Regions from separate parts of the Halanaerocella petrolearia genome, predicted to be linked through region 2. Evidence: riboswitches for the same ligand, from Rfam matches in the RefSeq annotation. Region 2 holds a riboswitch; the other holds the start of a gene.
What was found. Region 2 has a riboswitch for ZMP and ZTP ahead of ACYQ39_RS08720 (formate--tetrahydrofolate ligase). Riboswitches for the same ligand answer to the same signal wherever they lie in the genome.
Positions count from the first base shown of each region.

Region 1: linked by a shared signal. The riboswitch ahead of pflB (formate C-acetyltransferase) and the one ahead of ACYQ39_RS08720 (formate--tetrahydrofolate ligase) in region 2 are both predicted to bind ZMP and ZTP.

Region 1 covers NZ_BAAHXW010000002.1:115,704-123,682, reverse strand. Annotated here, with positions in the region: gene ACYQ39_RS07825 (sensor histidine kinase) at 80-925, shown strand; gene ACYQ39_RS07820 (hypothetical protein) at 942-1,154, shown strand; gene ACYQ39_RS07815 (hypothetical protein) at 1,181-1,426, shown strand; gene ACYQ39_RS07810 (accessory gene regulator ArgB-like protein) at 1,577-2,200, shown strand; gene ACYQ39_RS07805 (cyclic lactone autoinducer peptide) at 2,223-2,342, shown strand; gene purB (adenylosuccinate lyase) at 2,672-3,967, shown strand; gene ACYQ39_RS07795 (adenylosuccinate synthase) at 4,160-5,446, shown strand; ZMP/ZTP riboswitch at 5,503-5,589, shown strand; gene pflB (formate C-acetyltransferase) at 5,798-7,979, shown strand, end outside.
Region 2 covers NZ_BAAHXW010000002.1:304,188-312,166, forward strand. Annotated here, with positions in the region: gene tilS (tRNA lysidine(34) synthetase TilS) at 1-1,240, shown strand, start outside; gene hpt (hypoxanthine phosphoribosyltransferase) at 1,252-1,791, shown strand; gene ftsH (ATP-dependent zinc metalloprotease FtsH) at 1,909-3,792, shown strand; ZMP/ZTP riboswitch at 3,812-3,898, shown strand; gene ACYQ39_RS08720 (formate--tetrahydrofolate ligase) at 4,022-5,689, shown strand; gene panB (3-methyl-2-oxobutanoate hydroxymethyltransferase) at 5,910-6,719, shown strand; gene panC (pantoate--beta-alanine ligase) at 6,730-7,575, shown strand; gene panD (aspartate 1-decarboxylase) at 7,579-7,926, shown strand; gene ACYQ39_RS08740 (ECF transporter S component) at 7,944-7,979, shown strand, end outside.

The DNA.
Region 1 (7,979 bases), 190 kb from region 2:
AGAAATATAAAAAATAATTAAAAATATTTTTAAGCAGAAAGACAAAACCATCAATTTTTGATTTGAGTGGGGATAATTAATGAATGATTTTAATAATTCGAGATTAAAGTATATTATTATTATTTTATTATTACAATCTTTTTTATTGCTTTATATTACTGTTTGGAGGGAGTTGGACTTATTTGTATTTGCTTCAGATGTTTTAATAAAAATTTTTTCTTTTATAGTGGTAGGGTTATCAATATTATCTATTATAATGGTTAAGGAACTTTATAGAATGATTAAACATAAAGCTGATGTTAAGATAAAACAGATAAAATTAGAAGAGAAAGAGAGACTAATTAAGAGTTTGAGAAGTCAAAAGCATGACTTTTCTAATCATTTACAGACTATCTATGGTATGGTTCAGCTTGATAAAAAAGAGGAAATCAAAGAGTATATTAAAAGTATTAATCAAAATTTAGTTAATTTAAAGTTTAATCAGACTCAAACTACAGATTCTATCTTAGACTCTCTACTAATTAGTAAACAGATAGAAGCTAAAGAAGCAGGAGTTGAATTTAAATATCAAGTTGAAGAAGGGATAGATGGAATTAATTTATCTATTGATAAAACCTTTAGGATAGTATCCAATCTAGTAGATAATGCTATTGACGCTACTCAAAAATTAAATAATCAAAAATGCATTAGAGTTAAGGGAATAGATAAAAACAATCAATTCGTATTATCTATTTATAACACTGGTCTTCCTATAGAAAAAGAATTATTAGATAAGATTTTTCAAGCTGGTTTTTCAAGTAAAGGAGTGGGCAGAGGATTTGGTTTATATATTATTAAGTCTTTAGTTGAAGAAGCAGGAGGAAGGTTAGAAGTAGAGAGTAGAGCTGATTTTGGAACAGAATTTACTTGTTATTTTCCTAAATAAGGAGTGAAGATACAATATGGAGTTATCTATACAAAAGATGATATTAGCTACTTTTGTTGAAAGCTTATTACTATCCTATGTAGGTCTAGGGTTAATAGGGATTAAAATTAGTAAGCAAAAACATATAAAGATTGGAATACTCTATACCATTTCTGTAGCAATTGTAAGAAATATTTTAAAACTTTATGGTTTACATACACTGATTTTATTTATAGTATTAAATTTATAGTTGAGGTTGAATGGCAAGTATCTTTTATGGCTTCATTAATAGGATTTATTATATTATTTTTAGGTAATCTGATAATTTTACCTTTGATAATAGAGTATCTTAAAGTGAATATTTCTAAAGTAGTTAATGGGAATTTATTTTTATTCTGTTTAATTAGTTATTTGATACATATTCCTTTCTGGATGGCTACTTTAGCTATCTACTTTCTTGATTTTAGTATTATTGATTTAGCTGAAGAGAATAGAAGTGATAGTACTGTTGGAGCAGATTAAGTCTGCTCTTTTTTTATTTTTTGTTATATTTTTAAACATATGATAATTTTATATTTTATGATATAAAATTTACTAAATATCTATTATTTGACATAATATGATTTATATGATAGTATTCATTGTAAATATAATGTATTAGGAGGAAAAATAATGAAACGGAAAAGTAGATTATCAGAACTAAGTGAAAAAATAATAGATATTATTTATCAAGATGCTGTAAGTGAAGAGAAGGAGATAATGGTGTATGGTTTAAAAATCTTATTATCAACTGTAATAGGTTATGCAGTAATAATTGCTTTTTCATCTCTGTTGTCTGTTACTTTATTAACATTGACAGCTGCAGTTACATCTGGAGTGATTAAGATCTTTTCAGGTGGGGCTCATGCTATTTTATTTAGGTGGTGTGCCTTGTCAGGAGGATTAATTTTTACTTTCTTAGGATGGGTAGCTAGTAGTTTTGATTCATTATTAGTAGAATTCATACCAGGACTGCTATGGTTTACTTTGATACTAGGTTCAGTAATTATTTACTTTTATGCTCCAGCTATTATTAAAGAAAAACAGATTACTTCTAAAAGTAAGCTATCCAAATATAAAATTTATTCTTTTATTGTCTTCTTTAGTTTAGATTTATTTTATTTTATCTTATATTTATCTGGAGCTAAGGATCAATTTGTAATAGCAGGATTATTAGGAATATTATGGCAATTATTATCAATAACTCCCTTAGGCTATAAATTGTATAATAGAGAGTATATAAGACATAATAACTAATTTGAAAGGAGGTGTTGTACATATGAAGTTAGAGTTTGTCTTTGCTAAAGTATTAGAAACAGTTGCTAAAGGAAATGTTTCTTCTGTAAGTGGTGCATTGAGTTATCAACCTGAAGTGCCTGAGGCTTTAAAAGAAGAGTAAATCAAACTAAAGATTGATCTTATGCCCCTAATCGAGAGATTGGGGGCTTATTTTTTTGAATAGGATTAGAAATTTTAAATAGTTGACTCTGATCCGAATTTGCCCGCTATAAATCCGGGATAATAATTCTTAAAAGAATTAAATCTATTATAATAGATTTAAATACGGATATTTCGGGAAAATTACTTTAAAGCTTTAAAGTAATAAAATAAACGAATGTTATTTTTAGTAAAACGATTAAAATTCGACTTTATATTGACAATAATCTTTTGGTTTGCTATTATATTAATGTTGTTGTTGATAAAAATTTACAGGGGGAATATAAATAGATGATTGAACGTTATACGCTACCTCAGATGAAACAGGTTTGGAGTCAGGATAGCAAGTTTGATAAATGGTTAGATATTGAAATAGCAGTCTGTGAAGCTATGGCTGAAACAGGTGAGATTCCTGAAAAAGCAGTTGCTAAAATTAAAGATAAAGCAGATTTTACAGTAGATAGAATCAAAGAGATTGAAGCAGAGACTCGTCATGATATCTTAGCTTTCTTGCAGGCAGTTGCTGAGAATGTCGGTGAAGAATCAAAGTATATTCATAAAGGATTAACTTCGTCAGATATTAAGGATACGGCTCGTGCCTTGCAGCTTAAAGAAGCGGCTGAGTTGATTTTAGATGATTTAAAAGAGTTTAAGGAAGTACTAGGAAGAAAAGCTAAAGAATATAAGATGCAGGTGATGATTGGACGGACTCATGGTGTTCATGCTGAGCCAGTAACTCTAGGCTTGAAGTTAGCTAATTGGTATTCAGAGATAGAGAGACAGATTGAGAGAATGGAAGGTGTATTAGAGCGAGTCAGCGTTGGTAAGATCTCTGGTGCAGTTGGAACTTTTGCTAATATTGCTCCTCAGGTAGAAGAGTTGGCCTGTGAAGAGTTAGATCTTGAACCAGCTGCTATATCTTCTCAAATTTTACAGCGTGATCGTCATGCTGAATATCTGTCTATTTTATCTATAATTGCCAGTTCTTTAGATAAATTTGCTACTGAAATTCGAAATTTACAACGGACTGATATTTTAGAAGTTGAAGAATCGTTTAAGAAAGGTCAGAAAGGTTCTTCAGCTATGCCACATAAGAAAAATCCTATTGTCTGTGAAAGAATTTCAGGCTTATCTAGAGTAGTAAAGTCTAATGCTAATACTGGTTTTGATAATGTCAATCTATGGCATGAGCGAGATCTAACTCATTCTTCTCCTGAACGAGTTGTTCTACCAGATAGCAGTATCTTAGTTGATTATATGCTGACTAAGTTTGTAGATGTAGTAGAGAATTTAGGAGTCCATGAAGATAATATGAAAACTAACTTAGAAGAGACTAATGGACTTATCTTCTCACAAAAGGTAATGTTAACTCTAGTTGATCAGGGATTATTAAGAGATGATGCGTATGAGATTGTACAACGGAATGCCCTTCAAGCTTGGGAAGGTCAAGAGAGCTTTAAAGAATTATTATTATCAGATGATGATTTAAGAGAGCATTTAGCAGCAGAAGAAGTAGAGGAAATTTTTGATTATGAGTATCATCTACGACATATAGATACTATTTATAAAAGACTTGGATTAGAATAATTGACAATCAATAGTTGTTAGCTATGAGCTGTGAGCTATGAGCCAATTCAAAATCAAAACTATAAAACCGTTTAATTCCTTTAAAACAAAATTCTTTATAAGGTTTGGTTTTGAATTTAAATACTTTGAATTGGCTCACAACACACGGCTTACGACACACGACTCTAAATTAAACAGAGGAGGCTTTCAGAAATGACAACTACTGTAGTAGTAGGAACTCAATGGGGCGATGAAGGAAAAGGTAAGATTACAGATTTACTTTCAGAAGAGGCTGATTTAGTAGTTCGCTATCAAGGTGGTAATAATGCTGGTCATACTGTAGTAGTAGAAGATACAGAGTATAAGCTACATTTGATTCCATCGGGAGTACTTTATGATGATACTAAATGTGTAATTGGTAATGGGGTTGTAGTTGACCCTAAGGTCTTAATTGAAGAGCTTGATTATTTAGCCCAGAAGGGTGTAGAGGTGACTAATTTCTATATCAGTTCTAAAGCTCATTTAATTATGCCTTATCATAGAATGTTGGATAAGGCCGAAGAAATTAGAAAAGGTAATGATAAGATTGGTACTACTGGGAAGGGAATTGGCCCAGTTTATCGAGATAAAATTGGTCGTTTTGGGATTAGAGTTGAAGATTTATTAGATGAAGATAAATTTGCTGCTAAGGTAAGAGAAGCAGTTGAGCTAAAGAATTTAGTATTAGATAAGGTTTATGGTTTAGATAGATTAGATGCTCAAGAGGTTATTGAAGAGTATTTAGGTTATGCAGAGCAGATTAAGGATTTTGTAACTGATACTTCTCTATTAGTTAATCAGGAAGTAGAAGCAGGTAGCAATGTTTTATTTGAAGGAGCTCAAGGTACTTTATTAGATATTGACCATGGTACTTATCCTTATGTTACTTCTTCTAATCCAACAGCTGGTGGTGTCTGTAATGGTGTAGGAGTTGGCCCGACTAAGATAAATAATATTGTTGGAATTGTTAAGGCTTATACAACACGAGTTGGAGAGGGTCCTTTTCCTGCTGAATTGACAGAGGATATAGGTGAACATTTAAGAGACAAAGGTCATGAATTTGGTACTACAACAGGTAGACCACGCCGCTGTGGCTGGTTTGATGCTTTAATTGTTAAGTATGCTGCTCGAATAAATGGACTGACTAGTTTGGCTATTACTAAGTTAGATGTGTTAGATGAATTAGAAGAGATTAAGATTTGTACTGGTTATCGTTATCAAGGTGAGGTTCTTAATGAGTTTTCTACTAATGAAGAAATATTAAAAGAATGTGAGCCAGTATATGAGACATTAGCAGGTTGGCAAGAGGATACATCTGATATAGACGAGTATGATAATCTACCAGAGAATGCTAAGCAGTATATAGATCGAATCTGTGAGTTAACAGATACCGAGTTATCTATTTTATCTGTAGGACCAAAGCGTTCAGAAACAATGGTTTTAGATAATTTATTAGGATAATTGATATTGACAACTATTTATTAAGCTGATATTATAAAATTAGTAAAATAGAATAGATAGGATTATATGACTGGCGGAACAACATGGAATTAACTATGGGGGAGTATAATCCTGACAATAAATCGCCCGCCTGGATAGCAGTTATGTTATCCAGGCGGGTTTTTGTGGTTTATATATGCTACCTAATCTTACAAATTGTATGAAAATTCTCTGTTTTCAATAAGCAGTTAATTTAATTGACGGTTAATAAAGGGTATGTTATTATAAGTACAAGAGATTCAAACAGTAAAGATTATTATTTTCAATTACAACTATTTTATAATATATATAACCCAATAAGGAGGATTATAGATGAGTAAATTAAACTTTAAGTCTGGTAAATGGGAAAGAGAAATTGATGTTAGAGACTTTGTGCAACAGAATTATGAACCTTATACAGGAGATGATTCTTTCTTAGCCGGACCAACTGATAGAACGGAAAAGTTATGGGAAGAGTGTAGTGAGTTATTATGGAAAGAGATTGAGAATGATGGTGTTTTAGATGTAGATGCTGAAACTGTATCTGATATTAATGCTTATGACCCAGGTTATATTGATAAAGATTTAGAAAAGATTGTTGGCTTACAGAGTGATGAGCCATTAAAAAGAACGTTAAACACTTATGGTGGTATTCGAATGGCTCGTCAAGCTGCTGAAGCTTATGGATATGAAGTTGATGAAGAGATTGATGAGATCTTTACTAAGTATCGTAAGACACATAATGATGGTGTATATGATGCTTATACACCAGAATTAAGAGAGATTCGTCGATCTGGTGTAATTACTGGATTGCCTGATGCTTATGGTCGAGGACGAATTATTGGTGACTACCGTCGAATTGCTTTATATGGTATTGATCACTTAATTGCAGATAAGAAGCAAGATATTGCTCATTTACCTACACGAATGACAGAAGATCATATTCGGTTACGTGAAGAGGTAAGTGAACAGATTAGAGCTTTAAAAAAGTTAAAAGAATTAGGTGAATCTTATGGATTAGAGCTAGGCCGACCAGCTGAAAATGCACAAGAAGCTATTCAATGGACTTATATGGGATATTTAGCTTCTATTCAAGAGAATAATGGTGCGGCAATGTCTTTTGGCCGAGTGGCTGAGTTCTTTGATATCTATATTAAGCAAGATATCGAAACTGGTAACTTGACTGAAACAAAAGCACAAGAATTAATTGATGATTTTGTAATTAAGTTAAGAATGGCTCGTCAATTAAGAACACCTGCTTATAATGAGCTATTTAGTGGTGATCCAATGTGGATTACTATTGTAGTTGGTGGAATGGGTATTGATGGTCGACCATTAGTATCTAAAACAAGCTTTAGATTATTGAATACACTTTATAACTTAGGACCAGCACCAGAGCCTAATTTAACAGTATTATGGTCTGAGAACTTACCAGAAGGTTTCAAAGAATTTTCTGCTAAGGTATCTCGAGATACAAGTTCTATTCAGTATGAAAATGATGACTTAATGCGTGAGAACTTCGGTGATGACTACTCTATTGCTTGCTGTGTATCTGCTATGAGAACTGGTAAAGAGATGCAGTTCTTTGGAGCTCGGTGTAACTTACCGAAGACATTACTTTACTCTTTAAATGGTGGCCGAGACGAAAAGTCTGGTGTACAAGTTGGCCCGGAATTTACTCCTTATGAAGGCGACATTTTAGAATTTGATGAGGTAATGGATAAATTTGATACTTTCTTAGATTGGTTAGTTGAGAAGTATGTAGGTGCTTTGAATATTATTCACTATATGCATGATAAGTATGCTTATGAGAGAGTTCAGATGGCTTTACATGATACAGATGTAGATCGTATTATGGGCTTTGGAGTAGCAGGATTATCAATTATTGCTGACTCTTTAAGTGCTATTAAGTATGCTACAGTTAAGCCAATTAAGAATGACGATGGTATTATTACTGACTTTGAAATTGAAGGAGACTTCCCTAAATTTGGGAATGATGATGACCGAGTTGATGAGTTAGCAGTTGATGTTGTGAAACGATTTATGACTAAATTAGAAGAACATGAATTATATCGTGATGCTGAGCACTCTATGTCTATTCTAACTATTACTTCTAATGTTGTATATGGTAAGAAGACAGGTGCTACTCCTGATGGACGTAAAGCAGGAGAACCATTTGCACCAGGGGCCAACCCAATGCATGGTCGTGATAGTTCTGGAGCAATGGCATCCTTAAATTCTGTAGCTAAGTTACCTTATGATTATTGTCAGGATGGTATCTCTAATACATTCTCTATTGTGCCTAAAGCTTTAGGTTCAGGTGATAATCAACAGGCAGATAACTTAACTTCTGTCTTAGATGGTTACTTTGCTCAAGGTGCTCACCATTTGAATGTTAATGTTCTACAGAGAGAGACTTTAGAAGATGCTGTTGAGCACCCTGAAAAATATCCGCAGTTAACAATTAGAGTTTCTGGTTATGCTGTTAACTTTATTCGGTTAACTCCAGAGCAAC
Region 2 (7,979 bases):
ACATTTAAATCATCGATTAAGAGGTCAAGCTGCATTAGCAGATGCTCAATTTGTAAAGGAGATAGCTAATAGTTGGCAGATACCAGTAACAATAGAAGCTTATGATGTTAAAGCTTATCAGAAAAAAGAAGGTTTATCTTTAGAAGATGCTGCTCGTCAGGTAAGGTATAATTTCTTTTTTGAACTAATGAACGAATTAGGTTTTGATAAAATAGCTCTAGGACATCATGCTGATGATCAAGCAGAGACAGTATTAATGAAATTTTTGCGAGGAGCAGGACTAAAAGGTTTAGGAGGTATAGCTCCTAAAAATGATAAATTAATTAGGCCGTTAATTGAAGTAACTAAAAAGTATTTAGAAGATTATTGTAAGCAACAAAATTTAACTCCACGTCTTGATGAAACAAATCTAGAAGCAGTTTATAAGCGTAATAAAATTAGATTGGAGCTATTACCTGTATTAGAAAAAGAATATAATAATAATATTGTAGCAACTCTAAATCGGACTGCAGAAATATTTAGAACAGAAGATGATTATCTAAATCAACAAGCAAAAGAAACTTTACAAGAAATAACTATTAAACAGAGTGAGAAGCAGTTGGTAATTGATTTAGAAAAGTTTTTGCAATTGCATACTGCCTTACAACGACGTATAATTAGAGAAGCTGTTAGATATTGCAAGGATGATTATCAAGATCTTTATTATCAACATATTGAAAGTATTATGAAATTGGCTACTACTAAGGAAACAGGAAAAAGAGTCGAATTACCTGCTGATTTAATTGTAAGGTTAAATTATAATCAACTAATTTTCTCTATAGGTGGGCTAATGGAAGATAGATTTGATTTTGAGTATCAAATAGCACTAGAAGAAATTGAAATTCCTGAATTAGGAATAATAATTAGTAGTGAAATAGTAGATAGTAATTATCCTTGGCGACAAGAAATAGATAATTCTAATTATGGTTTTTTTGATTATAAGCAAGTAGGTTCTCCTTTTTATATTAGAAGTCGTCAATCGGGAGATCGCTTTTACCCTTTAGGAATGAAAGGTAGAAAAAAAATAAAAGACTTCTTTATTGATCAAAAACTAGCTATTTGGAAACGAGATCAAGTCCCTATTTTTGTTACAGAAGGAAATGATATCTTTTGGGTTGGAGGCCTAAGAGTCGATGATAGATTTAAGGTAACAGAAGATACAGAACAAATATTAATGATTAAGATAAAGGAGGAATTGTAGTGTTAGAAGGTATGATTGATGAAGTTTTAATTGCAGAAGATGAGCTACAATCTAGAATTAAGGAACTAGGGAAGAAAATTACTGAGTATTATGATGAAGATGATGAAGTAATTATGGTCTGTATTTTAAGAGGTGGTTTCTTCTTTATGGCTGATTTATCTAGACAGGTTGATCTACCAGTAGTGCTTGATTTTATGGATGTAACTAGTTATGAAGGAGGAACAAGCTCTACAGGTAATGTTCGAATCATAAAAGATTTGGAAGAAAGTATAGAAGGAAAACATGTTTTAATTGCTGAAGATATTATAGATACTGGTCTAACTTTAAAACATGTTATTAAAATGTTAGAAACTCGTAAACCGGAAAGTATCAAAATTTGTACTTTATTAGATAAACCAGCTAGAAGAACTGAAAAGGAAGTTGAAGTTGATTGGAATGGATTCGAAATTCCTAATAAGTTTGTAATGGGTTATGGATTAGATTATCAAGAGAAATATCGTAATATTCCTTATATTTTCGTGCCTAAGCCAGAATTATATCGAGATAAGTAATTAAATAAGGTTAGTTTGATTTGGTTGCTATAATTGATAAAGTGTGGTATAATTAATAGACGTGAAATTATATAAAATGGAAAAGGTAAGTTAGTTTTAGGGAAGGAGGATTGTTAGTTGAAGAAGTTTTCAAAGAGTATAGGATTTTATTTGATTATTATTGCTATTGGAGTTTTAATAGCTCAATATATTATTGCTCCTAATCAACCACAGCAAAAAATATCCTATAGTGAATTTATTAATCAAGTTGAATCTGGTAAAGTAGAGAAAGTTACAATTGTCGGTGAAAACTTAATAAAGGGTAAATTAGCAAATGGTCAACAATTTGAAATAAATATTCCAGGAACAATAGAAAAAATAGAAAAACTATTACGTACTAATGATGTAAAAATTGAGACTAAACCTGAACCTGAACCTCCTTGGTGGACAGGGTTATTTGCTTATTTATTACCAACCATCATTTTAATTGGTGCTTGGATCTTTATTATGAATCGCATGCAAGGTGGCGGCAAGAAGATGATGTCTTTTGGTAAGAATAAAGCTCAATTACATAAAGAAGGAGATACTGAAGTCACCTTTGATGATGTAGCTAATTATGAAGAGGTTAAGGAAGAATTACAGGAAGTTGTTGAATTTTTAAAGCATCCAGATAAATTTAGCCGTCTAGGGGCTGAAATTCCTAAAGGAGTTTTACTTTTAGGCCCTCCAGGTACAGGAAAAACGTTAATGGCTAGAGCAGTATCTGGTGAAGCTGGAGTTCCTTTCTTCTTCATCAGTGGTTCTGACTTTGTTGAAATGTTTGTCGGAGTTGGAGCTTCTCGAGTTAGAGATTTATTTGAACAAGGAAAGGAAAATGCTCCATGTATTGTCTTTATTGATGAGTTAGATGCTGTAGGTCGCCAACGTGGTGCTGGTGTTGGTGGAGGTCATGATGAACGTGAACAGACTTTAAACCAGTTATTAGTTGAAATGGATGGCTTTGAGCCTAATGAAGGTATTATTGTCATGGGGGCTACAAATCGTCCTGATGTATTAGATAAAGCATTATTAAGACCAGGACGTTTTGATAGACAGATTCCTGTTGGTAAACCAGATTATAAAGCTAGAAAAGGTATCTTAGAAATCCATGTTAAAGATAAGCCTTTAACTGATGATGTTGATATAGAAGTATTGGCTCGAAGAACTCCTGGTTTTACAGGGGCTGATTTAGAGAATTTAGCTAATGAAGCTGCTATTTTAGCGGCTCGACGAGATAAGAAAACTATTGGTATGGATGAATTTGATGATTCTATTGATAGGGTTATTGCTGGTCCGGCTCGTGAGAGTAAGGTAATTAGTGATAAAGAAAAGGATATAGTTTCTTATCATGAGACTGGTCATGCTTTATTAGGTGAGTTATTAGAGAATGCTGATCCAACTCACAAGGTTACAATTGTTCCTCGTGGTAGAGCAGGAGGATTTACTATTAATCTTCCTGAAGAAGATAAAAGCTTTATCACTAAATCTGAGTTAAAGGATAAAGTAATATCCTTATTAGGAGGAAGAGTAGCTGAAGAAATATTCTTAGATGACATTAGTACAGGAGCTCAGAATGATTTAGAGCGAGCTACTAAGATTGTTCGACAGATGGTTACTGATTATGGTATGAGTGAAGAATTAGGACCATTAACTTTAGGTCAGAAACAGAATGAACAAGTCTTCTTAGGACGAGATATTTCTCGCAGTCGAAACTACAGTGAAGATGTTGCAGCAGCTATTGATCAGGAAATTAAGAGCTTAATAGAAGGTTGCTATCAAAGAGCTGAAGATATCTTAAGTAAAAATAGTGATATGGTAGAAGATATGGTAGTAGCTTTAAAAGAGAAAGAAACTTTAGATAAAGAAGATATTAAAGAGATCATCACTAACTATAAGCCAGGATTTTATGGTGAGAATGAAGAGGATCCTGAAGATGAGGAAGTAATTACTCCAGATGATGATCTAGAAGAAGATAATGAATAGAGAGCAATAATAGAATAGATATTTATCATGTGACTGGCGGAGTTGAGATGGGATTAACCATCAGGGAACATGATAAAGTAAATTGCCGACCGTCTGGGCAGATAGTAATAGTTACTATCTGTTCAGACGGTTTTTTATTTAGATTATAGGTTAATAGTTTACAGCTTAGAATTGGTAAAGTATAATTTTCATAGAGAGTATTAAACTATCAAACTAAGGGGGAATTAAGATGAAGAGTGATATCAAGATTGCTCAAGAGACTAATATGAAACCTATTACTGAGATTGCAAAAGAGTTAGATTTAAGTGCAGAAGATATTGAATTGTATGGTAATGACAAAGCTAAGGTTAAGTTAGATACTTATAAACGAGTATTAAAGGAGAATGAACCTGGTAAGCTAATTTTAACTACAGCTATTACGCCTACACCTGCTGGAGAAGGAAAATCAACTACAACAGTTGGATTGGGCCAAGCCTTAAATCAATTAGGTAAACAAGCAGCAGTTGCTTTACGCGAACCTTCTTTAGGACCTTGTATGGGTATTAAAGGAGGGGCAGCTGGTGGTGGTTACTCTCAAGTTGTACCTATGGAAGATATCAACCTTCATTTTACTGGTGATATTCATGCTATTGGTATAGCTCATAACTTATTAGCTGCTACTATTGATAATCATATTAAGCAAGGAAATGAATTGAATCTGGACCCTAATCAAGTTGTTCTTAAGCGAGTTGTAGATATGAATGATCGATCTTTAAGGGATATTGTAGTTGGTTTAGGTGATAAGAATGGTCAGAGTCGAGAAGATGGTTATATGATTACTGTTGCTTCTGAGGTAATGGCTATTCTTTGTTTAGCTGAAGATATAATTGATTTGAAAGAAAGGTTAGGAGAGATTATCATTGGTTATACCTATAAGGGCCAACCTGTTAAAGTTAAAGAATTGGAAGTAGCAGGAGCAATGGCTGCTTTATTAAAAGATGCTCTAAAGCCTAATTTAGTTCAGACATTAGAAAATACTCCAGCCTTTATTCATGGAGGACCATTTGCTAATATTGCTCATGGCTGTAACAGTATTATGGCTACTAAATTAGCCTTACATACGGCCGATTATGTAGTGACTGAGGCTGGTTTTGGAGCTGATTTAGGAGCAGAGAAGTTCTTTAATATTAAGTGTCGTTATGCTGATTTAGAACCAGATGCAGTTGTTTTAGTGGCAACAGTTAGAGCTTTAAAGATGCATGGAGGAGTAGGTAAGGATAATTTACAGGAGGAGAACTTAGATGCCTTAGCTGCTGGATTAGAAAATTTAGAAAAGCATATTGAGAATGTACAGAAGTTTGGAATCTCTCCAGTAGTTGCTATTAACGAGTTTACTAGTGATACAGAAGCAGAGGTTGAGTTGATTAAAGAACGTTGTCAAAAGTTAGGTGTTAAAGTAGCTCTCTCTCAAGTATGGGAAAAAGGAGGAGCTGGTGGAGTAAAAGTAGCTAAAAAAGTATTGGACTTAGTTAATGAACCAAGTGATTTTAAAATGTTATACTCTACTGAAGATACTATTGAAGAAAAGATAGAAGAGATAGCTACAGAAGTTTATGGTGCAAATGAGGTTAATCTTACAGCTCAAGCTAAAAAGAATATTAAGCAACTGAAACAAGATGGTTTTGCTGACTTACCAATTTGTATGGCTAAAACTCCAGCTTCATTATCTGATGATCCATCTCTAAAAGGACGCCCAGAAGGTTTTGCATTGACTGTCAGAGAAGTTAAAGTTTCAGCTGGAGCAGGTTTTTTGGTAGCTCTAACTGGTGATGTATTAACAATGCCTGGTTTACCAAAAGATCCTTCTGCAGAAGATATTGATATTGATGCTGAAGGAAAGATTACAGGTTTATTTTAGATTTGCAATTTTAAATTTGACTTAGTATAATAAAGTGAAATTGAATAGTTATCCGCTTGGATCTATAGCAGACTGAGACGGGAAATAGTGTAGTTGTAGTGGGGTAACTATGCCTATCTATATCTATAGAAAACTCCTTTCCTGTCTAGGTTAGGAGTTTTTTCTTTTTTGTGAAATAAACTATACATAATATCAAAGAATTTTACTGGAGGTGAAAGAGGTGAATAATCAAGTTACAGTTAAAACTCTACAACAGAAGAAATCTGCTGGAGAGAAAATTACAATGTTAACTGCTTATGATTATCCAATGGCTAAAGCTATAGATGAAGCAGGAATTGATGTGATTTTAGTTGGAGACTCATTAGGCATGGTAGTTTTAGGTTATGAGGATACATTAGCCGTGACAGTTGAAGATATGATTCATCATAGTAAAGCGGTAACTAGAGGTGCTAATAATTCTTTAGTAGTTACTGATCTTCCTTTTATGGCTTATAAGGTTGATGATATTAGCTATACAGTTAAGAATGCTGGACGGATTATTAAAGAAAGTGGGGCTCAGGCTGTAAAGTTAGAAGGTGGTAGTAAGATAATAGAGGAGATAGAGGCAATTATCAAAGCTGGGATTCCAGTAATGGGACATTTAGGTTTAACTCCTCAATCTGTAAATCAATTTGGTGGCTTTAAAGTACAAGGAAAAGATACTGATGCTGCTAAAAAATTATTAGAAGATGCTAAAAAACTAGAAGAAGCGGGGGTTTTTTCTCTAGTATTAGAGTGTATACCAGCAGAATTAGCTAATAGAGTAACTAAAGAGTTATCGATTCCTACTATTGGAATTGGAGCTGGTAAAGACTGTACTGGTCAAGTTTTAGTTAGCCAAGATATGTTAGGAGTTTCTAACGACTTTGTTCCTAAATTTGTTAGACAATATTCAGATTTGAATGAAGAGATTAGTCAAGCTTTAAGAAGATATAAAGAAGACGTTAAATCCGGAGAATTTCCGAATTCAGAAGAAAGCTTTAGTAATTAGGAGGGGTAAAGTGGAGATCTATACGACAATTTCCGAAATCAAAGAGTTTATCAAATCTCAAAAGCTAGCAGGAGAAGAGATAGGTTTTGTTCCTACAATGGGTTATCTACATCAAGGACATTTGTCTTTGATGAAAGAAGCTAGACAGGACAATGATATAGTAATTGCTAGTATTTTTGTTAATCCTACTCAATTTGGCCCTGATGAAGATTATAAAGAGTATCCTCGGGATTTGGATAGAGATGCAGAATTAGCAGCTGAAGTAGGAGCTGATATCATTTTTGCACCAGATGTTGACGAGATATATTCTCCTAATGCTGCTACTACAGTTCAAGTAGAAGGTTTAACTGATAAGTTATGTGGTGCTTGTCGTCCTGGTCATTTTACAGGGGTTTGTACAATAGTCAGTAAGCTATTTAATATTGTTAATCCTGATAGAGCCTATTTTGGCCAAAAAGATGCTCAACAGGTATTAGTTATTAAGCGAATGGTTAAAGATTTAAACTTTGATCTTGACATAGTAACAGTGCCTATAGTCAGAGAAGAGGATGGGTTAGCTGTCAGTTCTCGAAATAAGTATTTAAATCAAGCAGAACGGGGAGCTGCTATAGTGCTTTATAAATCATTACAATTAGCTCAAGGATTGATTGAGGATGGAGTAACAAGTTCTTTAGTTATTAAGGAACAAATGTTAAGACAGCTTACTCAAGAATCATTAGCTAAAGTAGATTATGTAGAAGTTGTTAATCAAGATACTTTAGAAAAAGTAGAAGAAGTGCAGGGGAAGGTATTAATTGCTCTGGCAGTATATATAGGAGAAACAAGATTAATCGATAATCTTATGTTGGAGGTGTAAATGATGATGCGTATGATGCATAAGTCAAAAATTCATCAGGCTAAAGTTACTGATGCTAATTTAAATTATGTAGGTAGTATCACTATTGATCGAGAATTAATGGAAACAGCAGATATATATCCTAATGAACGAGTTCAAGTAGTTAATAATAATAATGGTCAACGCTTAGAAACTTATGTTATTCCTGGAGAAAGAGGATCAGGAGTTATTTGTCTTAATGGAGCAGCAGCTAGAAAGGCTAGACCAGGAGATACAGTAATTATTATTTCTTATGCTTTACTAACTGAAGAAGAAACTAAGAGTTTAGAACCTCAAGTTGTATTAGTAGATGAAGAAAATAAAATCAAATAGGAATAGGAGTGAGAAGAGTGAAGTTAAAGACTAGACAGTTGACTATAACAGGT